2 regions of the Lactobacillus sp. UMNPBX16 genome follow, and region 1 is predicted to be linked to the other one. Evidence: predicted binding sites of a transcription regulator. Region 1 holds the regulator's gene; the other holds the start of a gene.
The links. Region 1 encodes HrcA, which represses chaperone genes, less so after heat shock. Its sites were predicted from a motif close to TTAGCACTCNNNNNNNNNGAGTGCTAA; they were not measured.

Region 2: the regulator HrcA is predicted to act here: its motif matches at 2,351-2,377, upstream of CP367_RS03270 (Hsp20/alpha crystallin family protein).

Annotation. Positions count from the first base shown of each region.
Region 1 is NZ_PCYU01000036.1:24,363-29,032, forward strand. Features, by position in the region: gene dnaK (molecular chaperone DnaK) at 1-1,242, opposite strand, end outside; gene grpE (nucleotide exchange factor GrpE) at 1,259-1,843, opposite strand; gene hrcA (heat-inducible transcriptional repressor HrcA) at 1,856-2,905, opposite strand; gene ribF (riboflavin biosynthesis protein RibF) at 3,043-3,993, opposite strand; gene truB (tRNA pseudouridine(55) synthase TruB) at 3,999-4,670, opposite strand, start outside.
Region 2 is NZ_PCYU01000012.1:37,436-42,105, forward strand. Features, by position in the region: gene trpS (tryptophan--tRNA ligase) at 1-219, opposite strand, end outside; gene CP367_RS03250 (SOS response-associated peptidase) at 337-930, shown strand; tRNA gene CP367_RS03255 (tRNA-Gly) at 940-1,010, shown strand; gene CP367_RS03260 (CPBP family intramembrane glutamic endopeptidase) at 1,058-1,720, opposite strand; gene greA (transcription elongation factor GreA) at 1,800-2,261, opposite strand; gene CP367_RS03270 (Hsp20/alpha crystallin family protein) at 2,503-2,928, shown strand; gene CP367_RS03275 (C1 family peptidase) at 3,071-4,387, shown strand; gene CP367_RS03280 (ABC transporter ATP-binding protein) at 4,483-4,670, opposite strand, start outside.

The sequences.
Region 1 (4,670 bases):
TTCACCTTGCAATACGTGAACATCTACAGCTGGTTGATTATCTGCTGCAGTTGAGAAGATTTGACTCTTTGAAGTTGGAATAGTAGTGTTTCTGTCGATTAACTTAGTGAAGACACCACCCATGGTCTCAATACCAAGTGACAATGGGGTAACATCAAGTAAAACAATATCCTTAACATCACCTGAGATAACACCACCTTGAATTGCTGCACCCATAGCTACAGCTTCATCAGGGTTAATTGAATGGTCAGGTTCCTTACCAGCCCATTCCTTAACTGCCTTTTGAACAGCTGGAATACGAGTAGAACCACCATTTAAAATAACCTTGTCAATGTCATTAACAGTAAGACCTGCATCCTTCAATGCATTGTCAAATGGTACCTTAGTCTTTTCTACCAAGTCAGCAGTTAATTCATCAAACTTAGCACGAGTTAAATCTGCTTCAAGGTGTAATGGACCAGCTTCGCCAGCAGAAATGAATGGAAGTGAGATATGAGTACTTGATACACCTGACAAGTCCTTCTTTGCTTTTTCTGCAGCATCCTTTAAGCGTTGCATTGCCATCTTGTCCTTCGACAAATCAACACCATTTTCATCCTTAAAGTTCTTAATTAACCAATCCATGATACGGTGATCAAAGTCATCACCACCAAGATGAGTATCACCATTAGTTGACAATACTTGAAAGACACCATCACCTAATTGCAATACAGAAACATCAAAAGTACCACCACCAAGGTCGTATACTAAGACTTTTTCATCTTGGTCTTTATTTAAACCGAAGGCTAATGCTGAAGCAGTTGGTTCGTTAATAATTCTTTGCACATTCAAACCAGCAATCTTACCAGCGTCCTTAGTAGCTTGGCGTTGAGCATCATTGAAGTAAGCAGGAACAGTAATAACAGCATCCTTAACTTCTTCACCCAAGTAATCTTCTGAGAATTTCTTAATATATTGTAAAATAAATGCTGAAATTTCTTGTGGTGTATATTCCTTATCACCAACTTTAACCTTATAATCAGCTTCACCCATGTGACGCTTAATTGAAACAATGGTATTAGGGTTGGTAATAGCTTGACGCTTTGCTACCTCACCGACTTGAATTTCACCATCTTTAAATGCAACTACTGAAGGAGTAGTCCGGTTACCTTCTGGATTAGTGATAATCTTTGGTTCTTTACCTTCAAGAACTGCAACTGCTGAGTTAGTAGTCCCAAGGTCAATCCCAATAACTTTTGACATATATTAGCTTCCTCTCTTATTGAGCAACTACAACCATTGCTGGTCTTAGTGTTCTATCCTTATATTGATATCCTTTTTGTAAAACCTGAACAACGTGATCTTTTTGATCATCATTCTCAGCTGCTACTGTTTGAACAGCTTGATGTAATGTCGGATCAAATTTAACGCCATCAGCCTCAATCTCAACTACACCATGATCTTTCATTGCCTTCACAAGTGCATCCAGGGTCATTTGCACGCCCTTCTTTAACTGCTTAGACACATCATCATCGGCCTCAACGCTTAGGGCTCTTTCCAAATTATCCATTGCTGGCAAAATGTCCTTCGCTAAGCTTTGAGATTCGTACTTAATTAATTGAGCACGTTCTTTAGTGTAGCGATTTTGCATATTTTGAATTTCTGCTTCACTACGCAAATACTTATCTTCAAGATCCTTGTTCTTATCTTTTAAATCAGCTAATTCTTTAGCTAATTTTTGATCTTGTTTATTTTTTTCTTGCTTCTTTTCTTCACCTTTATCGGCTTCTTTTTTAGCCTTAGGCTCAGAAGTCTTTTCTTTTTGCTCTAGATTTTTTTCACTTGGAAATTCTTCTTTACTCACGGCTAACCTCCTTTATTGAAACTTGCCGTAATAATCAAGCAACTTTTTAGCTAGTTCATTTCTAAAATATTCAAGCAACCCAATCATTTGTGAATATGGCATATTCGTTGGTCCAAGTAAAGCAATAGTTCCTTTACCATGGGAGCCAACGCTGTACTCAGCTGTCAGCAAACTATAATTTTTTAATAAATCATTGGGTAATTCAGATCCCAACTTAACCTTTACTGGATAATTTCCAGACTTTGGATCCACCTTTGCATCCATTAAATTAGTGAACAGATTATTATGATCAATCAACTCGTACAAAGAACGAATGTCATTTACATCATGTTCAGAAGTATTATTGAGCAAATTAATCTGTCCATCCACATACATCTGCTCACTAGCTGCATCTTTTACGACATCTTCAACTAAACTAAGCAATTCAGTCACATGTTCGCCGCCTAATTCGTTTTTAGCTAATTCACTTAGCAACGAAACGTTGATTTCATTTAGGCTCTTTCCGACTAACTGATCATTAATCATGCGGACAGCCTTTTCAATTTCTTCGCCGTGAATATTATGTGGCAAAGCATATACCTGATTTTGAATGTTACCATCACTTGTAACCAAAATTGCCATAATCTGTCGTTGAGACAGCGGTACAATTCTAAATCCTGTGACTCTAACATCATGACTCTCAGGTCCTTCCGCAAATGCGGTATAGTTAGTTAAATCTGACAGAATTCGTGCAGCTTCTTGTACAATTTCATTTACTTGATGAAAAGGTCGATCTAATTGACTTCCTATTGTATTATAAACAGACTCTGGTAATTGCAACGGCTCAACTAAATTATCAAGATAATAACGATAGCCCTCGCTTGAAGGAATTCGACCACTTGAAGAGTGAGTTTTTTCAATTAACCCCTGCTCTTCCAACACGGCCATTTCATTTCTAATCGTTGCACTTGAAACTTTAATTGGCAACTGCTTCATTACGGTCTTTGAACCTACTGGCTCATGACTTTGTGTAAAGTCTGTAATTATTGTTTTTAAAATAAGCTCTTGACGCTCGGTCAACATATTATATCGCCCTCACTTTTAGCACTCACATCTCTCAGGTGCTAACAGTTAATATGATACCAGAAATTAGCACTAAATCAAGTAGATTGCTAATTTTATTCAAAAAAATACGCACTTTTTTCAAAGTACGTAGCTTCTTAACCCTTTTGCTTAAAATAAGCCCTAATTTCTTGCTCATCTCGTTCAAGTTGCTCTTTCAGTTCAGGTAATCCGGCAAATTTTTTCTCACCTCTGGTATATTTATACCATTTGATCTTCATTGGCTTACCATAGATATCTTCATTAAAATCAAAAATATTAGATTCAATATATATCTTCTTGTCCTGATTAATGGTTACATTATAGCCAACGCTAGTCATGGAGTTATACCACTTACCATTTACTTTAGTCTTGGTAGCATAAACTCCAATTTTAGGAATCACCTTATGGTCTGCCCAAATCAAATTAGCTGTTGGATAGCCTAGCTTATGACCATTTCGTTTACCATGCCCAATGATACCACTCATTACATAATGGTGCCCCATTAATTCAGTGGCTAATTCCATCTGACCATCCTTAATTGCTTGACGAATTTCAGTTGAGCCAATTTTTCTACCGTTAAAAGTTTGCTTTGGCATCACTACAATATTAAAACGCCCTTTGGAAAATTGGGGTAAATTAGCCATATTTGCAATATTCTTAGGACCATAAGTGTAATCAAAGCCAGCAACAACGGTATCAGCATTTAATCTGACAATTACATTATCGACAAATTCTTGTGCAGAAATTTGACTGAAATTTTTAGTAAATGGTAAAACAGCCAAATAATCTACTCCTAATTCCGCCATTTTGTTAGCTTTTTCTTCCAAAGTTTCTAAGTATTTAAAATCTCGTTTCGACTCATAAACTTCCTTAGGATGTCGATCAAAGGTCAACACAACTAATGACAATTTCTTCTGTAATGCAATTTCTTTAGCCTGATTAATTAAGCGCTGATGTCCCAAATGAACCCCATCAAAAAAGCCAAGGGCAAGCACAATTCTAGTAGATAAAATATTTTCCTTAACAGGATATGTTAAATGAACGATTTTCACAGCTAATTCCTTCATTTCATTTATTCATTTTGCAACAGCATTAAGCTTGGGCGATAAAGCTTTCCTTTTTTTTCATAAATTGCTTTCACCTTTTTATTGTATCGTAGTGCAACTTTTTTCGCATTAGTTTCAAGCGAAATACCTGCTCCATTTTTAACTTTAAGCCACTTTTCTTCAGTTAAATCAACCTGAGTGTATTCCTTAAAAAATGCATCAATCGGCTGTATAAGTTCAGTGGCCTTTTTCGGATTCTCTTCAATCTCCTTTAATTTTACTGCTTGTGTAATATCAAAGCCAGAACTAGCTGTTCTTCTCAAATAAGTCATCGTTGCGGGGCAATCTAATTTTTCACCTAGATCATTAACTAACGATCTAACATAAGTGCCTTTGCTGCATTTAATCTTAAAATCAAAGCTTTCTTGCCCAGTATTTATATCAAAAACTGGTTCTTTAGTTAGATCATATTGTTTGACTTCAACCCTTCTCTGAGGCCGTTCAACTTCAATTCCTTCACGCGCATATTCATAAAGATGTTTACCATTCACTTTAACAGCAGAATAAATTGGAGGCACTTGAACAATTTCTCCTACAAATTTATTCATATTTTCTTGAATTTCTGCACCAGAAAAAGGCTGAATCAACTTTTTTTCTTTTAAAACAGTTCCAGTTGCATCATAACTATCTGTGCTATA
Region 2 (4,670 bases), on a different contig from region 1:
AACAGCTAAGTAATCTAAAGCTACTTGGATCAAACTATTGCGAATTTTTTCCGGATTACGAGCATTGTCGGTCAAAGCCTGTGTATCCGCAATCATAATATATGGATCATATTTACCTGAATTTTGTAATTTTACTCTATTCTTTAATGAACCGATATAGTGACCAATGTGCAGCTTACCAGTAGGACGGTCACCAGTTAATAAAATTTCTTTCGCCATCTTTTTGCTCTTTTCTAATTTTTAAGTTTATTTTTTTATTAATATTAATTGTTTAATTACCTAATTTTAACAAAAAATAGGCTATGATTAAACTAGCCCTAAAGAAAGGAAATGCGTATGTGCAACCAGTTTCGTTTACCTAATTTAAAACAAATTCAACAATATCTCAAAAGCGATCTTGACCTGCCCTTAGTTACACCAAATTTTGACATTCAAGCACAAGATATTTTTCCTAACCAAGTAGCACCTGTTTTGCTTTATCAAAATGGTCAATTGCAATTAAGCAACAAAAAATGGGGCTATCCAAGTCCCGTTGATCCAAAAAAGCCATTATTTAACGCTAGAATTGAGCGATTTTATGATTCAGCGCCTTCAATGTGGGACAAATCCTTTGCCAAGCAACGTTGCTTAATCTTAACCGAAAAATTCTTTGAATACGCTAAAACTACCCATATTGCTGAAAACGGTCGTAAATACCATGATCGCTACGCCTTCCGCACTAATCAACCACTTACCTTAATTGCAGGTATTTATGATCAGGATTATTTTTCAATGGTTACTACCGCGCCTAACAAAGATATGGCGCCAATCCATAATAGAATGCCTCTAGTTGTTATGCCCAACGAACTACGCCGCTGGCTTTTTCAAAATTTTACCAGCTTAATTGATCGTAAAAGTGTTGATCTTCAAATAGAAAAAATGCTAAAATAAAAACATATTGCGGGTATAGTTAAATGGTAGAACGACAGCTTCCCAAGCTGTAGATGCGGGTTCGATTCACGCTATCCGCTTTTTTTATACAAAAATAAGGATGAGAATTTTTCTCATCCTTTTGTTTTTAAATCATAATCACTGTAAGTACGCCACTAACTACAGCTAAGTAAATTGGCATCAATAATGTTTGTGTGTACATATAGCTCCAAGCAAACACCATGCCATAAATTGCATCAATAATAAAGAGTACTACTGAATTTTGAAAGTTCAGTAAGCTATAAATCAGACCTGAAACAATGATCCCCATAATTGCAACTTGCTTAGTATTTCGCCGAAAAGCATAATTGAACAAAAAGCCAGTCGCCAAAAATTCTTGTAGGATTGGTAATACAATTCCTTGGACAACGATTAAAAACCAAAACATGTTAACTGATTCACTTTTGGCATATATCAATTGGAAATCATAATGACTAATCCTGCCATATGATTGTAAGTATGAAATCGAAATCTGTGTAACTGTAATCACTAATGTTAATAGAACAACAGTTGACAAACTGCCCAACCATGGAAGTTTAAAATCACGGGCAAAAAAGCGTTGCTCTCGATTGAAACGATAAACATAAAACAACAGAATCATGGCTGCAACTAAGCCGAATAAAATCAAATCCCAAATATGAACCGGAGATTTTCTAGTAACTAGCTTTACTACTGCAAACACAGCGACATAGCCAGCTAAATAAACGGCATAGCGGATCACATTACCCTCTCTTGATTGTGGCGTATTCAAATTCTTCACTCCTACTCTGAATTGTATCCTACAAAACCCATATTATACCAGAAAAAGACAGTTTATTATAGTTCTCAACTTATTTAACTTCCACAATCGTTACTTGATATTCACCTGCTGGTGCAGCCACCGTTGCTGTTGTACCAGCCTCCTTTTTCATGATTGCTTGACCCAATGGAGAATCAAAAGAAACCTTGCCAGCAGCAAGATCCGCTTCCATTCGCCCAACTACTTTGTATTCTTCTGTTTCATCATCGTCATCAAACTTAAGCACAACGGTCTTTCCTAGATCAACCTTACCATCATCTTCAGCTTTAACAATTTCGGCATACTTTAATTGTTTGCCTAGGTAACGCAGACGACTTTGTAAGTGACCTAGATCACGTTTTGCTTCAGTATATTCAGTATTTTCCGAAAGATCACCTAAAGCTCGTGCAGCCTGCAAAATTTTAATTCTACGTGGCCGATCTTTTTTTAATCGAGCAATTTCATCCTCAATTTGTTGATAGCCTTCTGGAGTCATTTTCTGAAAATATACCATTTCTATTTCACAAACTTTCTTTATTTTTCTATACGTAATAATTATCTACAATCTCAGAATGTTATTGTAGCAGCGTTATCAGTCTAAAATTAGCACTATGCATTTTTGAGTGCTAATTTGTGTCATTTCTATAAAAAGCGACTACAATAAACAGTGTAAGGAGAAAAGAGATCAAGAAATGAGTTGATCTTTTCCTTATATTCTAATTAAGCAAATACAAAAATGAAAGGAAGTTTTATTTATGGCAAACGATATGATGAATCGGCGCAACGACATGATGGATGCAATGAATGATTGGTTTGGTTTTCCAAGAAACTTCTTTGACGATAATGAAATTGAAAACATTATGCAATCTGATGTTGCAGAAACTGATAAGGACTATCTAGTTAAGATTGACATGCCTGGCATGGATAAGCAGGATATCAACGTTAACTATAATGACGGTACGTTAAATGTCAGCGGCACAAGAAAATCATTTAAGGACACTAGCGATAAAAATAGAAATATCATTCATAAGGAAAGAAGTGAGGGCAGTATTTCTAGAAGCTACAGATTGCCAAATGTAGTTGCAAGTGAGATTCATGCAAAGTATGATAATGGTGTATTGACCATCACTTTGCCAAAGGAAACTGCCGGCGATGATGGCAATTCTATAAAAATTGATTAATTTATTAGGTTTATGCAAGAGGTCTAATAAGTTAACGGATTAATAATTCTCTACAAGCGAGTTCTAATTGAACCCGCTTGTATTTTGCTTTAAAATAGAGTTAGTTTAGAAAAAAATTATAAAATTAAAAAGGAGATTTTTTATGGCTCATGAATTAACTGTGCAAGAACTAGAAAAGTTCTCTGCCGAATTTAATAAAAAACCTGAAAATAAAGTCGTTGCTCGTGCAGCTCAACGCAGTGGTGTGCTTGAAGCATCTTATAACGACCGTGTTCAAGGACAATTAACCAGAGTATTCTCAACCGAACTTGACACCAACAACGTTACTAATCAAAAGCATTCAGGTCGTTGCTGGTTGTTCGCAACTTTGAACGTTTTACGTCATGCTTTTGGTAAAAAATACAAGGCTAAAGATTTCACTTTCTCACAAGCTTACAACTTTTTCTGGGACAAGATTGAACGTGCCAACATGTTCTACAACAGAATCTTAGACAGTGCTGATATGCCACTTGATTCACGTCAAGTTAAGGCTGACTTAGACTTTGCTGGTAGTGATGGTGGACAATTCCAAATGGCTGCCGCTTTAGTTGAAAAATATGGTGTTGTTCCTTCATATGCAATGCCAGAAACTTTTAACACCAATGATACTACTGGTTTTGCGACTGCTTTAGGCGATAAGTTAAAGAAGGATGCTTTAGTATTGCGCCACTTGAAGCAATACGGCAAAGATGATGAAATTAAAAAGGTTCGCGAAAAATTTTTAAGCGAAGTTTACCAAATGACTGCTATCGCAGTAGGTGAACCACCTAAGACTTTCGATCTTGAATATCGTGATGATGATAAGAAATATCATTTAGAAAAGAACCTTACTCCACTTGAATTCTTGCATAAGTACATGGGCGATGTCGATTTTGATGATTATGTTGTTTTAACCAATGCTCCAGACCATGACTATAACAAGCTTTATGGTCTACCAGCTGAAGACAACATTGAAGGTTCACTGAGAATTAAGCTTTTGAATGTACCAATGGAATACTTGTCCAGCGCTGCTATCGCTCAATTAAAAGACGGCGAAGCTGTTTGGTTTGGTAACGATGTTTTACGTCAAATGGACCGTAAGACTGGTTACCTTGACACTAATTTATACAAGTTAGATGACTTATTCGGCGTTGACCTTAAAATGTCTAAAGCAGACAGATTAAAGACCGGCGTCGGTCAAGTGTCACATGCCATGACTTTAGTTGGTGTTGATGAAGACAACGGCGAAGTTCGTCAATGGAAAGTTGAGAACTCATGGGGCGATAAATCTGGTGTTAAAGGCTTCTACGTCATGAATAATGAATGGTTTAAGGACTATGTTTACGAAGTTGTAGTCCACAAGAAGTACTTAACTGAAAACCAAAAGAAGCTCGCTGAAGGTCCAATCACTGACCTACCAGCATGGGATTCATTAGCTTAACGAGCAATGATCATATAAAAAGGCGATCCATATCGGATCGCCTTTTTAGCATAAATATAATATTAATATAGAGAGAGTTGCATTAGATTTGGTATCTAATTTTCGTAGCTTGCCGCTACTTCTTCGTAATGCTTGACTTCATCGTCAGAGCAGCGTACGAAGTGTCCTGGACGAATTTCATGCATTGAGCGTTGTTTTCCGTCCATTTCTTCTTTTTGAGCGTCATAAGGAATCCTTGTCCGGCTCCGCTCAACTTCTGGATCAGGAATTGGCACTGCAGAAA